DNA from 3 places in the Pseudomonas sp. F3-2 genome. Region 2 is predicted to be linked to each of the others. Evidence: predicted binding sites of a transcription regulator. Region 2 holds the regulator's gene; each other region holds the start of a gene.

Region 1 (7,862 bases), 1.2 Mb from region 2:
CGTCCTGCGGCGTGTTGAAGGATAACCATGACCAGCGGGCCGGGCTGCGAGGCGCATCCTACGGCGTGTGTCCGAATCGGGAACCAGAGCAGCGGAACAACCACTCAATTCCCACAGCGCGTTGTCTGCTCAGACGTAGGCAGCTTCCGATCCCTGCGACAGGACTAGATCATGAATTCAATAACCCCATCGATTCGCACAACGCCGCTCGATCTGTCGAGTACTCAGCCACGACCGGCGGCTGACCAGCAGCCTGGAAGCAGGTTGGCTGGAGGGACAGGCAATGCGGTTTCCTTTACGTCCCAGCCTCAGAACTCACAGATCAATTTCGGACCGGCCAACGCGCTGCAACAGCCTCAGAGCAGCAATGCACTGGCAAGCGGCGCTCCGACCGATCCGCTGACGCAGTTGGTCTCGCTGATTCAAGAAATGATTCAACGTCTGCAGGCGCTGATGCAGGGAGGGACGAGTCCTGCCGACGATCAGGGCTCGGGCGTCAAAGGCGTCGGTGGCAATGGTGGGGGTGGCAGTGGCGGAGGTGGCGCGGGCCAGATCGGCGGTGGCTCAGGGAGCCATTTCGCCAGTAAAACAGCCGCCCCGGAAGGCGCGTCGCCGACGGGCAAGAGCAGCGGCGCCAGCCCGGCAAGCGGTAATTTCTCCGAGCATTCGCTGGGCAACCAGCTCAGCGTTCAGAAGTCTCCCGAGGACCACATTGGGATGGCCAAAGACCCTGAGCGCGGCGATGTGATCAAGGTCGATTTCAATAAAGGCCATTACACCGAACACTCAACCAGTCCGCGCGCCGAGATCAAGGACGGCACCAAGCTTCAGGAAGGGCAGCCGTACAGCTTCAAGTTCGGGATGAAGCGCGAATCCAACAACGACGGCACCTTCTTCCAGGTGCTTGACCACAACAATGCCAAGCCCAGTCCGCGCGCGTGGCTGGCATCCAAGGACGGGCAGTATCAGTTGCACCTCAAGACCAGCGAAGACAGCAATGCGCCGTCCAAGGTGTTCAACATCGGCAAGCCTGGGGATGCCGCAAAGGACGTGGGCAAGTGGGCGGACTTTCAGATCGATTTCAAACGCGGCGTCGGCAACGGTGAAATCTCGGTAAGCAAGAACGGCGAGAACGTCTTCGACAAGAAAGGCATCTCCACCATGTTCGATACCCACAGCAGCGATTCGTACGCCAAATTCGGGCAGTACCGCAATGAAGGCGATCACAATCCGGCAACGAGTCTGTTTTCAGGGTTCAGTGTGGCGAAAGGTTGAGGCGAGCCCCGCCATTGGCGGCTTGAGCGATGCATGAGCTACGCGGGAGCGACCATAACGGCGCAGGCCCGACGCGCGGCGCACTGCGCTTGAACACACCGACATGCCCGGCCCGCGCCGGTGCATGTCTTTGCCTCACTCCTTCGGTTGCGCCGCCAGTTGCGCTTCCAGTTCAGCCATCTTTGCTTCCAGTGCCTCAAGTCGGGCACGGGTGCGGGCAAGGACGATCATCTGGCTGTCGAACTCTTCCCGGCTGACCAGATCGAGCTTGCTGAAGCCACTTTGCAGCAGTGCCTTGAACTGGGTTTCGAACTCATTGCGTGGGACCGGGGTTTCGCCGTTGAACAGACGCGAGGCGTGGCCGCTCAGGGCATCGAGAAAAGCTTTGGGCGCGAGCATGGTCATATTCCAGAATCAGATGGGCGGCAGTGTAGCACGCAGCGTCTACCGTCTTTTTGCCCGATGAATGTTGCACGGTTTTCGCGCATCGCGTCGTGCACGTGCGCACTGTTGTTGTGCGGGCGCCGTGCATGGTGGCGATCTACAAGCGCGTGATTGCGATCAACGCGCCGTAATTCGCGGGATTTCACGAAATGGCAAGCTTTCTGCTTAGTGGCATATGACCCATGCACTGATGCAGTCGCTGTGACGAATGCAGTGCGGCAGGCGGAGCGGGGAAGTGTTTCGTCAGAAGCGGTTTTCTGGAGTTGGTCAGGTCTGTTTCGGGCCATCGACGCGTTACAAAGCCAGACACTGCGCTTAGACTTGAGTCGGGTTTGTTTTCCTGGGGCAAGTCCACCAATTCGGGAGAAAGTTTCATGAAGCTAGTCACTGCCATCATCAAGCCGTTCAAGCTGGACGACGTACGCGAGTCGTTGTCCGAAATCGGCGTGCAGGGCATCACGGTAACTGAAGTCAAAGGCTTCGGACGTCAGAAAGGCCACACCGAGCTGTATCGCGGTGCGGAATATGTAGTCGACTTCCTTCCCAAGGTGAAGATCGATGTTGCGATTGATGACAAGGATCTGGACCGCGTTATCGAAGCGATAACCAAAGCGGCCAACACCGGCAAGATCGGTGACGGAAAGATCTTCGTGGTCAATCTGGAACAGGCTATTCGCATCCGTACCGGCGAAACCGATACCGACGCAATCTAAGCCGCCCAACACAACGCCCCAGGAGAAAACAATATGACTCTGCGTCAACTCGCAGGGCTAGGAGCCCTGTTGTCCCTCGTAACCCCTGGCCTGGCCATGGCGGCAGACGAAGTGGCAGCCCCTGTACTCAACTCAGGCGACACCGCCTGGATGCTGACTTCCACAGCTCTGGTTCTGTTCATGACCGTTCCAGGCCTGGCGCTGTTCTACGGCGGCATGGTCCGCTCGAAAAACGTTCTTTCGGTAATGATGCAGTGCTTCGCCATCACCGGCCTGATCAGCATCCTGTGGGTCGTTTACGGCTACAGCATGGCGTTCGACACCACCGGTATGGAAGCCAACGTCGTTAACTTCAACTCCTTCGTGGGCGGTCTGTCGAAGGCGTTCCTTGCAGGCGTCACCCCTTCAAGCATCACTGGCGCTGCAGCTCTGTTCCCGGAAGCTGTGTTCGTCACCTTCCAGATGACCTTCGCAATCATCACTCCGGCCCTGATCGTCGGTGCATTCGCAGAACGCATGAAGTTCTCCGCGATGCTGATCTTCATGGCCATCTGGTTCACTCTGGTCTACGCGCCAATCGCGCACATGGTCTGGAGCGGCGTGGGCGGTCTGTTGTGGGACTGGGGCGTGCTCGACTTCGCGGGCGGCACCGTTGTTCACATCAACGCCGGTGTGGCCGGTCTGGTAGCGTGCCTGGTGCTGGGCAAGCGTAAAGGTTTCCCAACCACTCCGATGGCTCCGCACAACCTGGGTTACACCCTGGTCGGCGCAGCGATGCTGTGGGTAGGCTGGTTCGGTTTCAACGCCGGTTCCGCCGCTGCGGCCAACGGCACTGCCGGTATGGCAATGCTGGTCACCCAGATCGCCACCGCCGCCGCTGCACTGGGCTGGATGTTCGCTGAATGGCTGACTCACGGTAAGCCAAGCGCTCTGGGTATCGCCTCGGGTGTGGTTGCCGGTCTGGTTGCCATTACGCCAGCCGCCGGTACTGTCGGCCCGATGGGCGGTCTGATCATCGGCCTGGCTGCAGGCGTGGTCTGCTTCTTCTGCGCCACCAGCCTGAAACGCAAGCTGGGCTACGACGACTCCCTGGATGCCTTCGGCGTCCACGGTATCGGCGGTATCCTCGGCGCGATCCTGACCGGTGTCTTCGCAGCACCGTCGCTGGGTGGTTTCGGTACTGTGACCGACATCGCCGCTCAAGTCTGGATTCAGTGCAAAGGCGTAGGCTTCACGATCATCTACACCGCGATCGTGACCTTCATCATCCTTAAGGTGCTGGACGCGGTCATGGGCCTGCGTGTCACCGAGGAAGAAGAAGCGGTCGGTCTGGACCTTGCGCAACACAACGAGCGTGGCTACAACTTGTAATCACGGCTGTAAAAAAATGCCCGGTTCTCCGGGCATTTTTTTGTCTGGCGTTTGTCGATAGGGAGGTTGGTCAGCCAGAGGCGTTCAAGCCTTCGGCAAGCGTGCTCGTTTTCGGGTCATCGCGGCCGTATTCAGGGTCTTGCGCTGCGATTGCTGCCCCTGTTCCGGGCTTGTTGAAAACGTCATTCATTGCACGCTTTGTTTTTTTTTTCAGCGCGTTAGAATGCGCGCCGAAGGGCGGAGAAGCGTATGTGGCAACAGACCAGAATCACGCTGCGGGCAAGGCCTCGCGGATTTCATCTGGTAACCGACGAGATCATTGCAGGCCTTCCGGGTCTGAGGGATTGTCGGGTTGGGTTGTTGCACCTGTGGCTGCAACATACTTCGGCCTCGTTGACGATCAACGAGAATGCCGACCCGGCAGTGCGTCGCGACTTCGAGCGTTTCTTCAATCGGTTGGTGCCTCAGGGCAATGGCGGTTATGAACACGATGACGAAGGTCCGGACGACCTGCCAGCGCACTTCAAAGCCAGCCTGCTGGGTTGTCAGCTGCTTGTACCGGTAACGGACGGGCGCCTGGCGATGGGAACCTGGCAAGGTGTTTATTTAGGAGAGCATCGCGATGCAGGCGGTGCGCGTAAAGTCCTCGCCACCCTTCAGGGAGAGGGGCAAGACCGCTGATTGTCGGCGGTGGTTGAATTTTTTCCGGCTGTCTTAGAAATTAAGCGCAGCTGGGCTATAACTAATCTGCTTTCGCAAGTCATGAGGTAGAACATGAGCGACGATGACAACGACGATCTGGTTGAAGACGGTCTGGAAGACGAAGAGGACGGTGAGGAGCTTGCTGCTGCGCCCGATGACGACGTCGCGGACATAGAAGACAGCCCCGAAGCTGCGGCTACGCCAGCCAAAGGCAAGGCCAAGGCCGCTGTCTCGGTCGATGAGTTGCCTAGCGTTGAAGCCAAGAACAAAGAGCGTGATGCTCTGGCTCGCGCAATGGAGGAATTCCTCGCGCGTGGCGGCAAGATTCAGGAAGTGGAGGCCAATGTGGTCGCCGATCCGCCCAAGAAGCCTGACAACAAGTACGGTAGCCGCCCTATTTGAGGGTGTCGGATGCCTGCTGAAAGAAGCCCGCTGTCGCTGCGGGCTTTTTTTTGGCTGGGTGTTTGGGGGCTGCGTTTGCCTTTTGCCCTTTGCCTTTCCGGTTGGAATGCTTACTTTGATGCCCTGCGGGCCATTCGCGAGCAAGCTCGTGCCCACATTTTTTTCACCGTGCCATGGCCTGATGCACCGGGTTGCCAGCTCTTGCACAATGACTTGATTGGTATGTCGCCCCGAAAAGAACCCCTACCCATCACCCCCAGCGCGCCAGAACCTCGGGCAGTTGCGTCAAACTGCTGATCTGCGCGTCAGGCAATACGTCCGCCTCCCACGCCTTGCCGCCCGGGTTGTACCAGATCGCGCGCAAGCCCGCTTGTTGCGCCCCGGCGATGTCATCACCAGGGTGATCGCCTACATGCACGGCATGGCGCGGGTCGGCATTGCCGCGCTTGAGCGCTTCGAGAAACGGCGCCGGGTCCGGTTTGCCGATGCCCAGATCCTCCGCACAGAGCGCGAAGGCGAAATAATCGGCCAGACCCAATCGGCGCACGTCGGCGTTGCCATTGGTTACAACGCCCAAGGTGTAGGACTTGGCGAGGATCTCCAGCGTCGGCACGACTTCCGGGAAGATATCCAGCTGGTGACGCCCCTGCAGAAACACTTCGAAACCCCGATCCGCCAGGTCCTGGGCCTCTGCGGGGGCATATCCGGCGTCTTCCAGCGCGTGGAACAGCACGCGGCGTCGCAGTGCGCTGATGCGATGCCTGAAGCCTGGGTCAGCCTCCACCAGCCGAGAACGGATTTCCCACAAGTGCTCAACCGGCACCGGTCCCAGTTTCGGCGCGTTTTCGGCCAGCCACTCACGCAGCATGGTCTCGGCGCCGACGATCGCTGGTGCGGTTTCCCACAGCGTGTCGTCCAGATCGAACGTGATCAGCTTAATGCTCATTGTCAGAAGAACCTTTGCGTTTGGCCCTTGGGTGGGCGCTGTCATACACCGTGGCCAGGTGCTGGAAGTCCAAGTGGGTGTAGATCTGGGTCGTTGCGATGTCGGCGTGCCCGAGCAGTTCCTGCACGGCACGCAGGTCCTGCGAGGACTCCAGCAGGTGGCTGGCAAAAGAATGACGCAGCATATGCGGGTGCAGGTTTTGCCCAAGCTCGCGCTCGCCTGCCGCCTTGACACGCAGTTGAATCGAGCGCGGCCCCAGGCGCCGGCCTTGCTGACTGATGAATACCGCATCGTCCTGAGGATTGGCCAGCGCTCGCAGCTTCAGCCATTCTTCCAATGCTTCCCGGGCCTTGCTGCCGACCGGCAGCACTCGCGTCTTGCTGCCTTTGCCGAGCACCTGAACGAGGCCGTCGGCCAGATCGAGCTGCTCGCAGTTCAGTCCTGTCAGCTCGGACAGGCGCAGCCCGGAGGAGTAAAACAGTTCGAGAATCGCCTGATCGCGCCGCGCAAGGAAATCATCTTCCACGCCACCTTCCAGCAACTGAAGCGTGCGGTCGGCGTCGAGTGTCTTGGGCAGCCTGCGTTCGCCTTTGGGCGGCGACAGGCCGTTGGCCGGATCGTGATCGCAAATGCCTTCGCGGTTCAGATAGTGATAAAAGCCCCGCACCGCAGACAGCAGGCGCGCCAGACTGCGCGAAGACTGGCCTTGCTGATGCAGGCGCGCAACCAGGCTGCGCATGGCCTGAATATCCAGCGCCTTCCAGCTGTCGATGTGATGTTTTTCGCAAAACGCCAGAACCTTGTTCAGGTCCCGGCGATAAGCCTCAAGCGTATGTCCCGACACTTGGCGCTCACTGCGCAAGTGCGTGCAGTAAGCATCCAGCTGCCGTTCCATGACTAGCGAACCGAGCGCAGCGAATTTGTGAAGCGCGGCAGCAGACGGCTCAACACGTCAGCGATGTAGCTGAGGAACAGCGTGCCCACCGAGCTTTTATAGTGCTGCGGATCGCGGCTGCCGATGGCGAGCACGCCGTGCAGACCTTGATGGCTGAGGGCTGCGATCGCAGTCGAGCCGACTTCCTTGCTCTGTTCGCTGCCGAACAGGAATTCCAGCTCATGCTCGCGCAGTGCGCCGCTGACGGTTTTGCCGCCGGAGATCAATCCGCCGATGGCTTTCTGGGCATCGGCGCCGGTTACCCAGCGGCCTACCGTCATCGGGTTGTCGCTGAACAGAATCAGGCTGACGAAGGGCACCTGAAACTCCTGGCGAAGGCTGTCTTCTACAGCGATGACGATTTCTTCCAGGCTGGTGGCGTCCATCAGGTCGAGGATCAGGCGGCGGGTTTTCTCGAACAGGCGATCGTTGTCCCTCGCCACGTCCATCAATTGCGACAGCCGATGGCGCATCTCGATGTTGCGCTCGCGCAGCAGTTTCAGCTGCCGCTCAACCAGCGAAACCGTGTCCCCACGCTGATGCGGGATGCGCATGCTGGTGAGCAGCTCGTCGTGCTCGGCGAAAAAGTCCGGGTGTTGCTGCAGCCAGGCCGCGACTGCCTCGGCTTCAAGGGCAGGCACTGCTTTGTCAGCGTCGGGAACGCCGGGCGTGTCGGTTGAAGTCTGAGGCTGGTCGGTCATTGGATATGCTCACTCATAGACGTACTTGGCCTTCGTAAACCCGAACGGCCGGGCCTGTCATCACCACCGGATGACCGGGGCCGGCCCACTCGATGGACAGGCGCCCGCCGGGCAGGTCGATCAACAGGGGTGAATCCATCCAGCCCTGACTGATCGCGGCGACCGCGGCAGCGCAGGCGCCAGTGCCGCAGGCCTGGGTTTCCCCGGCGCCGCGCTCCCAGACGCGCAACTGCGCGCGCTGACGATCGACGACATGAAGGAAGCCGACGTTCACCCGTGCGGGAAAACGTGGATGGTTTTCGATCTTGGGGCCCAGGGCGTGTACCGGCGCATTGTTGATGTCGTAAACGCGCAGGACCGCATGGGGATTGCCC
Region 2 (7,862 bases):
CGGCGCCGGATAATGGAAAGGCACCGGCCCGTCGGGATCGCCCGTCATGAATTGACGAATGCGAGGGTTATCCGACTGCATCAATTCCTGCGGCGTCCCCTGCCCCAACACCTGCCCGTCGCCCACGACGTACAGATAGTCGGCAATGCTGGCGGTTTCTGCCAGGTCGTGGGACACCACGACACTGGTGATGCCGAGCGCATCATTGAGCAGGCGGATCAACCGGACCAGCACGCCCATGGCAATCGGGTCCTGACCCACGAAGGGCTCGTCGTACATGAGGATCTGCGGATCCAGCGCAATGGCACGGGCCAGTGCGACGCGACGCTTCATGCCGCCGGAAAGTTCGTCGGGCATGAGCTCGACCGCGCCACGCAGCCCCACCGCCTGCAGCTTCAGCAGGACGATGTCGCGAATCATGTCTTCAGGCAGTTTGGTATGGACACGCAGCGGGAATGCCACGTTTTCGAATACGTCGAGATCGGTGAACAACGCACCGCTCTGAAACAGGACACCCATCTGCTTGCGCGCGTCGAACAGGTCACTGCGCGACAGCTTCGGCAGGTTCTGGCCATTGACCCAGACCTCGCCCGCGCTTGGACGCAGTTGTGCTCCCATCAGTCGCAGCAATGTGGTTTTACCACTGCCTGACGGCCCCATGATGCCGGTGACTTTGCCCCGGGGGATGCGAATGTCCACATTATTGAAGATGCTGCGCGTACCGCGTTTGAAGGACACGCCCTTCAATTCGACCGCGTAGGCGTTATCGGCACTCATCTAAACTCCTTGCGATGCAACCTGTCTCTGAGATGCCGCGTCCTTGACGAACGACACACTATCAGGAGGGGCCGAACAAGCGGCGAACTATAACACCGGTGTGCCAAGCCGCCAAAGCACCAACGTGTCGAGTCGCAAACAAAGAAGAAGATTTCAGACACAGAGGAAATTTCCTGCTTCAGCCACTTCGATTAATCAGCATCAACTGAAGGACTGAACGCCTCTATAAACAAAGAGCGACGATGAAGCGTGAGGCTTTTGAACATTGTCGCTATAATCCCCGCCTTTTCACCAAGCGACCCTTTACAGACATGGCCAACGCCCGCGACCTGATCCAATCGGCACAAAGCACCATCCACCTGGAAATAGAAGCCGTGGAAGGGCTGCTTGCGCACATCGATGCGGATTTCGTCAGCGCCTGCGAGATGATTCTGGGCAGCAAGGGTCGGGTCGTCGTGGTCGGCATGGGCAAGTCCGGTCATATCGGCAAGAAGATTGCCGCAACCCTGGCCAGCACCGGCACCCCTTCGTTTTTCGTCCATCCGGCCGAGGCCAGCCACGGCGACATGGGCATGATCACCAGCTCGGATGTCATCCTGGCGCTCTCCAACTCGGGCACCACAGCCGAGATCGTGACACTGCTGCCGCTGATCAAACGCCTGGGCATCAAGATGATCAGCCTGACGGGCAATCCGGAATCGACGCTGGCCAAGGCCGCTGACATCAACCTCAATGCCCGCGTCGAGAAAGAGGCCTGCCCCTTGAATCTGGCACCGACCTCCTCGACCACCGCCGCTCTGGTCATGGGCGACGCCCTGGCCGTCGCCTTGCTGGACGCGCGAGGCTTCACCGCCGAGGACTTCGCCTTCTCGCACCCGGGCGGCGCACTGGGACGCCGTCTGCTGCTGAAGGTCGAGCACGTCATGCATTCCGGTGCCGAACTGCCGCAGGTTGCACGCGGTACGCCACTGCGCGATTCCCTGATGGAAATGACCCGCAAGGGTTTGGGCATGACCGCCATTCTGGAAGCCGATGGCCGCCTCGCAGGGATCTTCACCGACGGCGATCTGCGCCGTACGCTGGACCGGCCGATCGACATCCGCCAGGCAATCATCGACGAAGTGATGACCGTGCACGGCAAGACCGTGCGCCCGGAAATGCTTGCCGCCGAAGCCCTGAAAATCATGGAAGACAACAAGATCGGCGCACTCATCGTGGTCGACGAGAACGATCGCCCCGTCGGCGCGTTCAACCTTCAAGACCTGCTCCGTGCGGGAGTCATGTAAATGAGCGCCGATATGAACGATCTGATGCAACGTGGCAAAAACATCAAACTGGCCGTTTTCGACGTCGATGGCGTGCTGACTGACGGCCGCTTGTACTTTCTCGAAGACGGCAGTGAATTCAAGACGTTCAATACGCTCGATGGCCAGGGCATCAAAATGCTCATCAACTCTGGCGTGACCACGGCGATCATCAGCGGGCGCAAGACACCGGTCGTCGAACGTCGCGCAAAAAACCTCGGCATCGCGCATCTTTACCAGGGACGCGAGGACAAACTCGTCGTCCTCGACGAGCTTTTGCAGCAACTGAATCTAAGCTACGACCAGGTCGCGTACCTGGGTGACGACCTCCCCGATCTGCCGGTCATCCGCCGGGTCGGCCTGGGCATGGCCGTGGCCAACGCCGCCGGTTTCGTACGTCAGCATGCCCACGGGACTACCCAGGCACGTGGCGGCGAAGGCGCTGGCCGAGAATTCTGCGAGTTGATCCTGAGCGCTCAGGGCAACCTCGAAGCGGCCCACGCCGCCTACTTATAGAAGTGCATTTATGCTCAGCAAAAAGTTTCGTACGTTTCTGATCTTCGGTGTTCTGGCGGTGCTGCTTGCAGCGGTCGGGTACTGGAACGTCAGCCCCGAAAGCTTCATGGATCAACCCAAGGCTGCGGTGGACGAAAGCGCGATCGACTATTACGCGATCAACGCCCACAGCATTCAGTACCTGCCCGACGGCAGCATGCAATACGACATGACCTCCGATAAGGTCGAGCATCTGAAGGCCACCGATGTCACGCTGATGACCACGCCGGTGCTGCAAATGTACCGTGGCACCGAATTCCCCTGGCACGTACAGAGCGTGCGCGCCGAGGTCTCCCCCGGTGGCGACCATGTCGAGCTGATCGATCAGGTGCGCATCAACCGCACCGACGAAAAGAAACGCACCACCGTGATCACCAGTACCCGCATGACTGTCTTCCCTCAGAAGCAATATGCGGAAACCGCGCAACCCGTTAGAATCGACGGCTTCAACGGCGTGAGCACCGGTACGGGTATGAAGGCCTATCTAAAAGAAAGCAGGATACACCTGCTATCGAATGCAAGAGGACAGTATGAGGCTCCTTAAAACCCTCCCTATTTTGCTCGGCCTGGGCGCAGCACTGGGAAGCGTGAGCGCCTGGGCTCTGCCGAACGATCAGGATCAGCCTATCCGTATTCAGGCCGACGATGCTCAGCTGGACGACAAGCAAGGTGTCGCGACCTACAAAGGCGACGTGATCATCACCCAGGGCTCGATGAAGGTGACCGGTAACACCGTGACCATCACTCGCACCCCTGCCGGCGACATCGACGTCGTGACCTCGGTGGGCAACCTCGCCTACTTCGAGCAGTTGCAGACCGCTGGCGACACCAAGCCCGTCCAGGGCTGGGGCGTCACCATTCAGTACCACGCAGCGCAGAACCGCGTCGTGCTGATCGACAAGGCCAAGGTCATCGACAAGGACAACAACACCACTCAGGGCGAGAAAATCGTCTATGACACGGTCCGCAAGCTTGCCAGCGCCGGCCGCGCGACAGGCAGCAAGGTGACCGAAGCCCGTCCGCGTGTCGACATGGTGATCCAGCCGAAAAAGAAAACCGACCAGCAGAAGGCCCAGTAATGGCAACGCTGAAAGCCCAACACCTGGCCAAGAGTTACAAGAGTCGCCAGGTCGTCCGTGACGTCAGCCTTTCCATCGAAAGCGGTCAGATCGTCGGCCTTCTCGGCCCGAACGGTGCGGGCAAGACCACGTGTTTCTATATGATCGTGGGCCTGGTTCAGGCCGATCAGGGCCGCGTGCTCATCGACGAGCAGGACGTCAGCCACCAACCCATGCACGGCCGCGCGCGTGCCGGTATTGGCTATCTGCCCCAGGAAGCGTCGATCTTCCGCAAACTGTCGGTATCGGACAACATCATGGCGATCCTCGAGACCCGCAAGGAACTCGACCGCGCCGGACGTCGCAAGGAACTGGAAAGCCTGCTGCAGGAATTCCACATTACTCACATCCGCGACAACCTCGGCATGAGCCTGTCGGGTGGCGAGCGCCGCCGCGTCGAGATCGCACGCGCATTGGCCACGGCGCCGAAATTCATTCTGCTGGATGAACCGTTCGCAGGTGTCGACCCGATTTCCGTGGGCGACATCAAGCAGATCATTCATCACCTCAAGGCCAAGGGCATCGGCGTTCTGATCACCGACCACAACGTACGTGAGACGCTGGATATCTGCGAAACAGCCTACATCGTCAACGACGGGCAACTCATCGCAGAAGGCGACGCTGAAACCATCCTGGCCAACCAGTTGGTTAAAGAAGTGTATCTCGGCCACGAGTTCCGCCTGTAACCCGGTGAAGACGGGGGCTGGAGACGAACGCAAACGTGCGCCTCATCGCCAACCCCGGATTAATTGTCGTCACACTCTAGGCAAACACTCCGGTTTCAGGCATATAATTTGCTTAAGTAGGCGCCTCGGCGCCCTAGTAGTGGATGGCGCGCAGTGCGCCGGCGAATAAGGTGTTAAGCCCCTGCCATGAAACCTTCGCTAGTCTTGAGAATGGGCCAGCAGCTGACGATGACGCCGCAGCTGCAACAGGCCATCCGCTTACTCCAACTGTCGACGCTGGATCTCCAACAGGAAATCCAGGAGGCACTGGAGTCCAATCCGATGCTCGAACGACAGGAAGAAGGCGACGATTTCGATAATGTTGACCCAATGGCCGACAACATCGAGCACAAGCCCAACCCCGACGTTCAGGAGCCGACCTATCAGGAAGCCACTCCGACCGTCGACAACCTCGACGATGGCGAGTGGAGCGAGCGCATTCCCAACGAATTGCCCGTCGATACTGCATGGGAAGACATTTATCAAACCAGCGCGAGCAGCCTGCCGAGCAATGACGATGATGAGTGGGACTTCACGACCCGCACCTCCGTCGGCGAAAGCTTGCAAAGCCATCTATTGTGGCAGCTGAATCTGGCACCCATGTCCGACACCGATCGCCTGATCGCCGTTACCCTCATCGACTGCATAAACCCTCAGGGCTACCTGGACGAGTCGCTGGAAGAGCTGCTCGACGCATTCGATCCGGAACTCGACATCGAGCTGGACGAAATCGAAGCCGTTCTGCACCGCATCCAGCAGTTCGAACCAGCCGGTATCGGCGCACGCACGCTGAGCGAATGCCTGCTGCTGCAGCTGCGCCAGCTGCCGGCCAAGACCAGATGGCTGGCCGAGGCACAGCGTCTGGTGAGCGATTACATCGACCTGCTCGGCAGCCGCGACTACGCGCAACTGATGCGCCGGATGAAGCTTAAGGAAGATGACCTGCGCCAGGTGATCGAACTGGTTCAGAGCCTCAACCCGCGTCCGGGATCGCAGATCGAATCCACCGAAGCCGAATACGTCGTCCCTGATGTCATCGTGCGCAAGGACAATGAACGCTGGCTGGTCGAGCTCAATCAGGAAGCCGTGCCACGCCTGCGGGTCAATCCGCAATACGCAGGCTTCGTGCGTCGCGCCGATACCAGCGCCGACAACACGTTCATGCGCAATCAGTTGCAAGAGGCCCGCTGGTTCATCAAGAGCCTACAGAGCCGCAACGAAACCCTGATGAAAGTGGCCACGCAGATCGTTGAACATCAGCGCGGCTTCCTCGAGTACGGCGACGAGGCAATGAAGCCGTTGGTCCTGCATGACATTGCGGAAGCGGTCGGCATGCATGAATCGACGATTTCCCGCGTGACCACGCAGAAATTCATGCACACGCCGCGTGGCATCTACGAACTGAAATACTTCTTCTCAAGCCATGTAAGCACCTCCGAAGGCGGTGAATGCTCGTCCACGGCGATCCGCGCGATCATCAAAAAACTGGTTGCCGCGGAAAATCAGAAAAAGCCGTTGAGTGACAGCAAGATCGCTGGTTTACTGGAGGCACAAGGCATTCAAGTGGCCCGTCGCACAGTCGCCAAATACCGCGAATCTCTAGGGATAGCGCCTTCGAGTGAACGCAAGCGACTGATGTAAAGGTCACAAGCCACAGCGTTCCAGTGGCAGGCACCCAAGCCTGCCTCTTAATGCACTGGCAACGAAGGAGAAGCTGTATGCAAGTCAACATCAGTGGACACCAACTGGAAGTGACCAAGCCCCTGCGCGAGTACGTCGAGCTGAAGCTTAAAAAGCTCGAAGGGCACTTTGACAAGATTACCAATGTGCAAGTGACGATGGCCGTCGAGAAGCTCAAACAGAAGATCGAGGCCACGCTGCATATCCACGGTGGAGAGGTGGTTGCCAATGCGGAGCATGATGACATGTACGCGGCGATCGACCTGCTCACTGACAAGCTGGACAGACAATTGCTCAAGCATAAGGAAAAGCAGCAAAGCATCCTCAAAGGTGCGGCAGCTCGCTGATACCCCCCACCCATGATTCGACTTGAAAACATTCTGACCCCTGGCCGTTCCCTCGTGAACGTGCCAGGTGGCAGCAAAAAAGCCGTCCTCGAACAGATTGCCAAAATGATCGGGCAGCAGGTGCCTGAACTTGATCAGCAAACTGTCTATGAAAGCCTCATTGCCCGTGAAAAGCTCGGATCGACCGGGTTCGGCAATGGTATCGCCATTCCACACTGTCGACTGAAAGGTTGCGACTCGCCCGTCAGCGCAGTGCTTCATCTTGAAAAACCGGTCGACTTCGACGCCATCGACGGCGCGCCCGTCGATCTGCTGTTCGTGTTGCTGGTGCCGGAAGCGGCAACCGACGCTCACCTCGAACTGCTGCGCCAGATCGCCAGCATGCTTGACCGTGCAGATGTCAGGGCGAGCCTGCGGAACGCGAAGAGCAGCGATGAGCTCTACAACGTCGTGCTTCACGTTCAGAACGGTCACTGATCATGCGCATGGTCATCGTCAGCGGTCGCTCCGGCTCCGGCAAGAGTACGGCCCTCGATGTTCTTGAAGACAGCGGCTTCTACTGCGTCGATAACCTGCCTGCCGGGCTGCTGCCTGAACTGGCCGAGCGAGCGCTGATCCACACCGAACTGGCTGAGCCACTGCTCGCGGTTTCGATCGACGCACGCAACCTGCCCAGCCATCTGAGCCGCTTTCCGCGCATGCTCGAAGAGGTGCGCAGCCGGCATATTCAGTGTGACGTGTTGTTCCTGGATGCCGAGGAGTCGACGCTGCTCAAGCGTTTCTCCGAGACCCGCCGCCGCCACCCACTGAGTACGGCAACCCGCTCGCTGGCTGAAGCCATCCGTGATGAGAAAACCCTGCTGGGGCCGATCATCGACCTCGCCGACCTGACCGTCGACACCACTCACCTGAATCTGTATCAGTTGCGCGATACGCTCAAGTTGCGGCTGTTGAACAGACCTGAGCCAGGCACGGCCTTCCTGATCGAGTCGTTTGGCTTCAAACGCGGCATGCCGGTCGACGCCGACCTCGTGTTCGACGTGCGCTGCCTGCCGAACCCTTACTGGAAGCCCGAGCTGCGCGAACAATCCGGGCTTGACCAGCCAGTGGCGGACTACCTGGCCGCCCAGCCGGATGTCGAGGAGATGTTCCAGGACATCTGCGCCTACCTTACCAAATGGCTGCCGCGCTTCGCCGCCAGCAACCGTGCCTACGTCACCATTGCCATTGGCTGCACCGGCGGGCATCACCGCTCCGTCTACCTGACCGAACGTCTGGGTCAGGTCCTGCAACAATCGCTCAAGAATGTTCAGGTTCGCCACCGCGACCTAAGCTGAAAGGATCCCCATCGCGATG
Region 3 (7,862 bases), 1.7 Mb from region 2:
GCCAACGTTACCGTTGACGCCAACGGTTGCCCGGCTGTTGCTGAAGTCGTTCGTGTTGAGCTGGACGTGAAATTCGACTTCGACAAGTCGGTCGTCAAGCCAAACAGCTACGGTGACATCAAAAACCTGGCTGACTTCATGAAGCAGTACCCACAGACCACCACCACTGTTGAAGGTCACACTGACTCCGTCGGTCCTGACGCTTACAACCAGAAACTGTCCGAGCGTCGTGCAAACGCCGTTAAGCAAGTTCTGGTTAACCAGTACGGTGTTGGCGCTAACCGCGTAAACTCGGTTGGCTACGGCGAATCCCGCCCAGTTGCTGACAACGCAACTGAAGCTGGCCGCGCTGTTAACCGTCGCGTAGAAGCACAAGTAGAAGCTCAAGCTAAGTAATTAGCCCTCGCTTCACGAAAAACCCGGCTCAGGCCGGGTTTTTCTTTTTCCGAGTTTCGTAAAAGCTGTTGCGTTGGATCGACAGTGTTGTAAGTCCAACTGCTCTAGATCAACGCTCTCGGCGTTCACTGCCCTTATTCAGGGGTGGGTCAGGACGATGCGCGGATGTAAGCCTCGCCTATCGGCCCGACGCTCTCCTCAGCAAGCAAACGGTCCGCTGTCAGTGCTTGAGCAACCACACCCACAGCAGCATATTCAGCAACAGCGATAACAGCGCCACGGTGCGCCAGACCTTGACGGGTTCGCGTTCCAGCAATGGTTTGGGCCGAGGGCTGGCAGTCGCAAGTTCGCCATCACGCAGTTCCAGCAGCCAATGCTCGGCGGTCTCGAAACGTTTCTCGGGATTGGCCTGAAGGGCCCGATCCAGATGATTCTCCAGCCAGAAGGGGATGTCCGGGCGATAGCGGCTGACGGGCACTGGATGACCGAAGCGACGGTGCTGAAAGGCCTCGATTTCGCCGTATGGATAGTGTCCGGTAAGCAAGAAGTACAACGTCACGCTTGCCGCATACAGATCAAGCGCCGCAGACGGTTCCGCGTTCTCGAACGCTTCCGGGGCAATGTAGCTGGGTGTGCCAGGCACTTCGCCCTCGACGCGGACGGATAGCCCTGGGCAATACGCCAGGCCGAAGTCCAGGATGCGCAGGCCCGCGCTCTCTTCGAGCAACAGATTCTCCGGCTTTATATCCCGATGGACGATGTTTCGACGGTGCAGCAGCGCGACTGCCCCGAACAGGTCCCGGGCCAGACTGAGCCAGCGCGACACTTCCATCGGGCCTTGTTGCCCCCAGGTTTGCGCCAGCGTCTGACCCGGGTATTCGCGCATAACGTAATACAGGTGCTGCCTGTCGGGCAGTGGATGAACGTCCGGAAAAAAACGTCCCGCGACCCGGCGCAGAAACCACTCTTCGAGCAGCAGCGCCTGGCCGGCATTGTCCTCGTCAACGCGGCGCTGCGGCAGGGTCTTGAGCAGCCAGCGTTGCTGCTGGCTGTCACGCACGCGATAAATCAGCGATTGCCGCGAATCGCCCAGCCGCTCCTCAATGTGCCAGCCCTCAAAGAACTGGCCCGGTTTCAGGGTGGGCGGCGCTGGCCATTGCTGCAGTTGAAGCAGGGTATCGCCCAATCCGTCACTGCCCAGTCGGTCGACCTGGATCAGCAGGGCGGTGGCATTGTCCGGGCTGCCGGCAAGGTGCGCGGCGCTGACCAGCGTGCGCGCGGCCATGTCGAGGTCATCCTGCTCGCGGAGAATCGAGGCAATCCGCTGATCATTCAGCGTGGACCACACGCCATCGCTGAGCAGCAACAGCCGCTCGCCTTCGCGCAGTTCGCCGTCCAGATAATCCATGACCACGAATTGATCCAGGCCCAGCGCGCGCTTGAGAACATGCTGCATGTCGGGTTGCTCCCAGACATGATCTTCAGTGATGCGCTGCAGATGGCCCTGATGCCACCGGTAAACCCGGCAGTCACCGACGTGGGCGAGGGTGAAGCGCCGACCGCGCAGCACCAGCGCGCTGACCGTGGTCATCAGCCCGTTGGCCAGCAACCAGCGATTTTGCGCCAGCAACAGACGGTCCAGCGCCTGGGCGATGCCCCAGGTTTCCGGGGTCGCGTAGTAATCCAGCGCGAGCGCCTGCAGGGTCGAACGCGAGGCCAGGCCGCCGTCTGCGCACTGGCTGACGCCGTCAGCGAGGGCGAACAGATAACCCTTGCTGGCGGCGAGGGCCGGAACCGGCGTCACCACCCGGGTGGCGTCCTGGTTTTCCGACCGCGGACCGCGGCTGCTGAACTCCGCGCAGCGTACTGTCAGACCACTGCGGGCGGCGTCGAGGGCGACAGGCTGGTTCATCTCAGGCGGCCTCTGATCACACCCGTGCGGCGGTCACGGCCGCCGATCCCCAAGTCGTTCTCCAGCGGCGCTTGACGTTCATCAGGCCGAACCAGGCGAGAACGCCGAGCAGGGCAAACAGCCACAGGCCCAACTGGTAGTCGCCGGTGTTCTGCTTGATCGCGCCCAGGCCCGCGGCGAGCAGGAAACCGCCGATGCCACCGGCCATGCCGATGAGGCCGGTCATCACGCCGATCTCTTTGTGAAAGCGCTGCGGCACCAGTTGGAACACCGCGCCATTGCCAGCGCCCAGACCGAGCATCGCGGCAACGAACAAGGCCAGCGCCGCCCATGAACTCGGCAGGTGGAAGCCCACGGCCGCAATGCAGATCGCTGCGACCGCGTACATGCCCGACAAGGTTCGAATGCCACCAAAGCGGTCGGCCAGTGCGCCGCCCAGCGGACGCATCAGGCTGCCGCCGAAGACGCACGCCGCGGTGTAATAGCCGGCCGTGACCGGGCTCAGGCCGTACTGATCGTTGAAGTAGCCGGGCAGGGCGCTGGCCAGGCCGATGAAGCCACCGAAGGTCACGCTGTAAAAGAACATGAACCACCAGCTGTCGCGATCGCCCAGGGCCTTGAAGTAATCCTTCATGGATTTGGTTTTGGGCCGCTGCGGGGCATTTTTCGCCATCAGCGAGAACGCGATGAGGGTCAGCAGCAGTGGCAACGCGGCGAAGCCGAACACGTTGCTCCAGCCGAAAGCTGCCGCCAGCGCCGGCGCGATCAGGGCGGCGAAGACGGTGCCCGAGTTGCCGGCACCGGCGATGCCCATGGCTTTGCCCTGATGCTGCGGCGGGTACCACTGCGAGGCGAGCGGCAAGGCAACGGCGAACGACGCGCCAGCCATGCCGAGGAACACGCCCAGCAACAACGCTTGCTCGTAACTGTGAACACCCAGCTGCCAGGCGCAGAGCAGGGCCAGAATGACGATCACCTGGCCAATGATCCCGGCGGTCTTCGGCGAAAGCTGGTCTGCCAGCATGCCCATCAGGAAACGCAGGAACGCGCCCGCCAGAATCGGCGTTGCGACCATCAGGCCGCGTTGCTGGGTGGTCAGCTGCAGGTCGGTGGCGATCTGCACCGCCAGCGGGCCAAGCAGGTACCAGACCATGAAGCTCAGGTCGAAATACAGGAACGCTGCGAACAGCGTCGGTTTGTGGCCGGCTTTCCAGAAGCTTGTATTCATCTCATACCTCATCTGCAGAATATCGTTGCCGGTGCGGGCGATACGTGCACCGCTACGGGTCAGGTCATGCAGGTGAAGCACCGGCTCGGCGCTCCACCCGGCCCATTGCTACGGGCCAAAAACGAAAAAACGTCGCAACCCGGTCCGCTTGCGCGAAGGGGTGTGCGACGTCTTTGTCGTGAGTGGGGCAACCGCCATTGGCTACCTGTAAGGTCTGTAAAGCAAGGAGCGGGCCAGCCGTCAGCCCAGTAGCTCACTCATGGCAATGATCTGCTCGGCGACCTGAATCAGTTTCTGTTGCCGGCTCATGGCCTGGCGCCGCATGAGGGTGTAGGCCTCTTCCTCGTTGCAGTGCTTCATTTTCATCAGCAGGCCTTTGGCGGTTTCGATGCGTTTGCGCTCCGCCAGTTGCTGATCGCGGGCATGCAGTTGCGCCCGCAGGTCCTGATCGCTTTCGAAGCGCGCCATGGCCACGTCCAGAATCGGCTGCAGGCGCTGTGCGTGAATGCCTTCGACGATGTAGGCGCTGACCCCGGATTTGATCGCCTGACGCATGACGCCGGGGTCATGCTCATCGGTGAACATGACGATGGGCCGGGGCAGGTCGCGGGTCACCAGCACCACTTGCTCCATGACGTCGCGGCCGGGCGACTCCGTGTCGATGAGGATCACGTCCGGGCGCACCGCCTGCACCCGCTCAGGCAGGTCGATGATCAGGCCGGATTCGTCGATCACCTCGAAACCCGCTTCCACAAGTGCGGCTTTCAGGCGACCGACTTTCTTGGCGGTGTCGTTGATCAGCAGGATACGCAGCATGCCGGCATCCTCCTCAAAGGTCCGCGACGACAGGCGCGGCGTCTGCCAGCGCATGCAGCTTGAAGCTGCGTGCGTAGCCGGCCGGGTCACTGCCATCCCAGATTTTGCCGTCGATCAGTTGACTGCTGCGCATGGGCGAGTCCGGGACATCGATACCCAGCGCCGTGGCCGCCTCGCGATACACATCGAGCTGCTGGACCGTTTTCGCGACGCCCAGATAGTCCGGGTCTTCGCGAAGCAGGCCCCAGCGGCGAAACTGGGTCATGAACCACATGCCATCGGAGAGGTAGGGCAGGTTGACCTGACCCTGGCGGTGGAAGCTGACGGCATGACGATCGGTCCAGCGATTGCCCAGGCCGTCGTCATACTCGCCCACCAGCCTGGGTTCGATGGCCTCGACCGGCGCGTTGACGTATTCGGCGGCGCTGAGCAACTGCGCCGTGCTGCGTCGATTGTCCATGTTCTGTTCAATGAAGCGACTGGCCTCCAGCACCGCCATGACCAGCGCTCGGGCGGTGTTGGGGTACTGCTGGACGAACTCCAGGCTGCAACCCAGGACTTTTTCCGGATGATCCGGCCAGATCGCCTGTGTGGTGGCGAGGGTAAAGCCCAGGTGCTGGCTCACCGCACTGGCGCCCCACGGTTCGCCGACACAGAAACCGTCGATCCGGCCCGCTTGCAGGTGTTCGACCATCTGCGGCGGTGGGACCACCACGCTGTCGACGTCGCGCAACGGATGAATGCCCTGACTCGCCAGCCAGTAGTACAACCACAAAGCGTGGTTACCGGTGGGGAACGTCTGGGCGAAGGTCAGTTTTGAATCGCTTTGGTGCGTACGCCGGTCCAGTGCCTCAGGAGTGATCACGCCTGCGTCCTGCAAGGCCCGGGACAGATTGATGCTTTGGCCGTTCTGATTCAGCCCCATCAACACGGCCATGTCCCTGGCCTGGCTGCCGAGGCCCAGGTGCGCGGCGTAGACCAGCCCATACAGGCTGTGTGCGGCATGCAGTTGGCCGCTGACCAGTCTGTCCCGCAGGCTGGCCCAGGAGGGTTGCCGATGCAGGTTGATGTTCAGGCCATAAGGCTGGGCGAATCCCTGGGTCGCGGCGACCACCAGTGAGGCGCTGTCGGTCAGCGCCATGAAGCCCACGTCGACGCTGTTCAGTTCCGGAGCGTCGCTGCCATTGACCCAGGCCAGCGCGGTGTTGATCGGATCATTCATGCTTTGGGTTCCGCCTGAGACCGGCCGCGCACCAGGGCGCGGCCCAATCTCCAAAAAAAACGTCGCATCGCCCAGGCCTTGACCGGGGCGATAACGACGTCGTTGTCAGGCGCCTCATTCCGCCGTTGGAGCGAGGCAAGTACAGGCCCTGAAGCAATCGATATGCCAGTGATCGGCGAAACACCCGGCAAAGTTCTCCAGATGCCTCGCGCATCGACGGCGTGGACGTCTATAATCGGCCGCTGACTTCAGCCGCAATCGAGCCGCGCCCGCCCATGTATAACCTGGCCCGCCAGTTACTGTTCAAACTCTCTCCGGAAACCTCCCACGATCTGTCCCTGGACCTGATCGGCGCGGGCGGTCGTCTGGGCCTCAACGGCCTGTTCAACAAGGCGCCCGCGCAATTGCCGGTAACGGTAATGGGCCTGCAGTTCCCCAATCCGGTGGGGCTGGCGGCGGGGCTGGACAAGAACGGCGCGGCCATCGACGGCTTTGCCCAGCTCGGCTTCGGTTTCATCGAAATCGGTACCGTGACTCCGCGTCCGCAGCCCGGCAACCCGAAACCGCGGATTTTCCGCCTGCCTCACGCCGAGGCGATCATCAACCGCATGGGCTTCAACAACCTGGGCGTCGATCACCTGATCAGCCGGGTTCAGGCGGCCCGATACAACGGCGTGCTGGGCATCAACATCGGCAAGAACTTTGACACACCGGTCGAGCGGGCGGTGGATGACTACCTCATCTGCCTGGACAAGGTCTACGCCCATGCCAGCTACATCACCGTCAACGTCAGTTCACCGAACACGCCCGGCCTGCGCAGCCTGCAATTCGGCGACTCGCTCAAGCAATTGCTCGAAGCGTTGCGCGTGCGTCAGGAAACATTGACCCAGGCCCACGGCAAGCGCGTGCCACTGGCGATCAAGATTGCGCCAGACATGAGCGACGAAGAAACCGTACTGGTTGCCAGCGCGTTGCTGGAGTCGGGGATGGACGCGGTCATCGCGACCAACACCACCCTCAGCCGCCAGGGCGTTGAAGGCCTGCCTCACGGTGACGAGGCGGGCGGTCTGTCGGGCGCACCGGTGCGCGAGAAGAGCACGCACATCGTCAAGGTGCTGGCCTCCGAGCTGGGCGGCAAGTTGCCGATCATCGCAGCGGGCGGGATCACTGAAGGCAAGCATGCGGCCGAGAAGATCGCGGCGGGCGCGAGTCTGGTGCAGGTTTATTCCGGTTTCATCTACAAGGGCCCGGCGCTGATTCGCGAATCGGTGGACGCGATTGCGGCGATGGCTCGGTAAGTGTCTCAGGATGTTCGCGGGCGGGAAGTCCGGATATGAGAGAGGGGTTCCGTAAGGAACCCCTCCTGGGCTTAAGCCCGCCGCCCGGATGGGGCGCGCATGGTTAATTGAAGTCGAATCGGTTTGTCGAAGAAACTTTTAGTCGGATTGTCCTTTGGTTGTGACTTGACTGATGTTGAGTGTCAGCCGACCGCGTGAAGTTCGTTGAGTCTGTGGATACCCGCAGTGCCGGTCATACCGTCCCAGTTGTCGCCGCGTCCTTCTCGCCAGCCATTGATCCAGGCTTGGCGCACTGACGGTAGAGTAAAGGGGCAAAGCTCACGGGATTTACCAGTTACGCCGTATTGATATCCGCGCGAAAATGCTCTTTCCAACGGATCACGCTTAAGTCTTCTCATAGGGTGTTGCCCTCGTTTGTTGACTGTTATGTCCCTGGAGACCTCATGTCGAGGTCAGGCAGAAATCTTCTGCCTTTGAATGCCCGCTGCCGGCGTCACGGGCGTGGTGCCGTCGTCGTTGCGGCGACGGCCTGAGGTGATTTCTAACCAATGCCCGGGATGCTGTGAATGACCGTTTTGTCATAAGAACGTAACCATTGAGGCATTAAGACCATAAGCAACGACGTATCTGGCGTTGCATTTTTCTGCCAGGGCCCCTGGAACGTGGCCTGCAGGCGGCAGCGCAAGTGTTTCTCAATGCCAACTGCTGGCGGTTTGCAGTCAGGCATCAATCGACGAAGGGTCGGCGATGTGACTTTTTATTGCCGCCGTTGTCGTGCTGAATAGTGGTTTTTTAATATCAGATGTCGGCTGGTTTCTGGCCGACGGACTGTCGCCACCGAAATGCATCGGGGCGATGGATGGGCACAATGTATGTGCCGTGCAGGCGATCTCCACGAAAGACGTCTGTTTGAATCGGGCCGGACAATGCGTTGTCCTGCCACTCATAGCCAAGGCTCTGGAATACTCATGTCGGACCGTTACGAACTTT

What was found. The regulator sigma-54, encoded in region 2, starts transcription at its own class of promoters, with help from an activator protein. The targets are predictions, from matches to a motif close to ANTGGCATNNANNTTGCTNT.
Region 1: glnK (P-II family nitrogen regulator) is a predicted target of sigma-54. The motif match lies at 1,868-1,887, and genes of this name have one in related genera.
Region 3: AAGQ88_RS12270 (CmpA/NrtA family ABC transporter substrate-binding protein) is a predicted target of sigma-54. The motif match lies at 5,725-5,744, and genes of this name have one in related genera.

What each region holds. Positions count from the first base shown of each region.
Region 1 is NZ_CP152388.1:5,825,435-5,833,296, reverse strand. Features, by position in the region: gene AAGQ88_RS26040 (heparin lyase I family protein) at 265-1,275, shown strand; gene AAGQ88_RS26035 (accessory factor UbiK family protein) at 1,411-1,674, opposite strand; gene glnK (P-II family nitrogen regulator) at 2,094-2,432, shown strand; gene AAGQ88_RS26025 (ammonium transporter) at 2,466-3,803, shown strand; gene AAGQ88_RS26020 (secondary thiamine-phosphate synthase enzyme YjbQ) at 4,053-4,484, shown strand; gene sutA (transcriptional regulator SutA) at 4,578-4,907, shown strand; gene AAGQ88_RS26010 (HAD family hydrolase) at 5,158-5,853, opposite strand; gene xerC (tyrosine recombinase XerC) at 5,843-6,748, opposite strand; gene AAGQ88_RS26000 (DUF484 family protein) at 6,751-7,488, opposite strand; gene dapF (diaminopimelate epimerase) at 7,502-7,862, opposite strand, start outside.
Region 2 is NZ_CP152388.1:982,348-990,209, reverse strand. Features, by position in the region: gene AAGQ88_RS04530 (ATP-binding cassette domain-containing protein) at 1-777, opposite strand, end outside; gene AAGQ88_RS04525 (KpsF/GutQ family sugar-phosphate isomerase) at 1,089-2,063, shown strand; gene AAGQ88_RS04520 (HAD family hydrolase) at 2,064-2,597, shown strand; gene lptC (LPS export ABC transporter periplasmic protein LptC) at 2,608-3,180, shown strand; gene lptA (lipopolysaccharide transport periplasmic protein LptA) at 3,167-3,715, shown strand; gene lptB (LPS export ABC transporter ATP-binding protein) at 3,715-4,440, shown strand; gene AAGQ88_RS04500 (RNA polymerase factor sigma-54) at 4,627-6,120, shown strand; gene raiA (ribosome-associated translation inhibitor RaiA) at 6,198-6,506, shown strand; gene ptsN (PTS IIA-like nitrogen regulatory protein PtsN) at 6,519-6,983, shown strand; gene rapZ (RNase adapter RapZ) at 6,986-7,843, shown strand; gene AAGQ88_RS04480 (HPr family phosphocarrier protein) at 7,860-7,862, shown strand, end outside.
Region 3 is NZ_CP152388.1:2,643,997-2,651,858, forward strand. Features, by position in the region: gene AAGQ88_RS12250 (OmpA family protein) at 1-396, shown strand, start outside; gene AAGQ88_RS12255 (bifunctional protein-serine/threonine kinase/phosphatase) at 617-2,308, opposite strand; gene AAGQ88_RS12260 (nitrate/nitrite transporter) at 2,325-3,536, opposite strand; gene AAGQ88_RS12265 (ANTAR domain-containing protein) at 3,777-4,352, opposite strand; gene AAGQ88_RS12270 (CmpA/NrtA family ABC transporter substrate-binding protein) at 4,366-5,574, opposite strand; gene AAGQ88_RS12275 (quinone-dependent dihydroorotate dehydrogenase) at 5,850-6,872, shown strand; gene rmf (ribosome modulation factor) at 7,055-7,270, opposite strand; gene rlmKL (bifunctional 23S rRNA (guanine(2069)-N(7))-methyltransferase RlmK/23S rRNA (guanine(2445)-N(2))-methyltransferase RlmL) at 7,841-7,862, shown strand, end outside.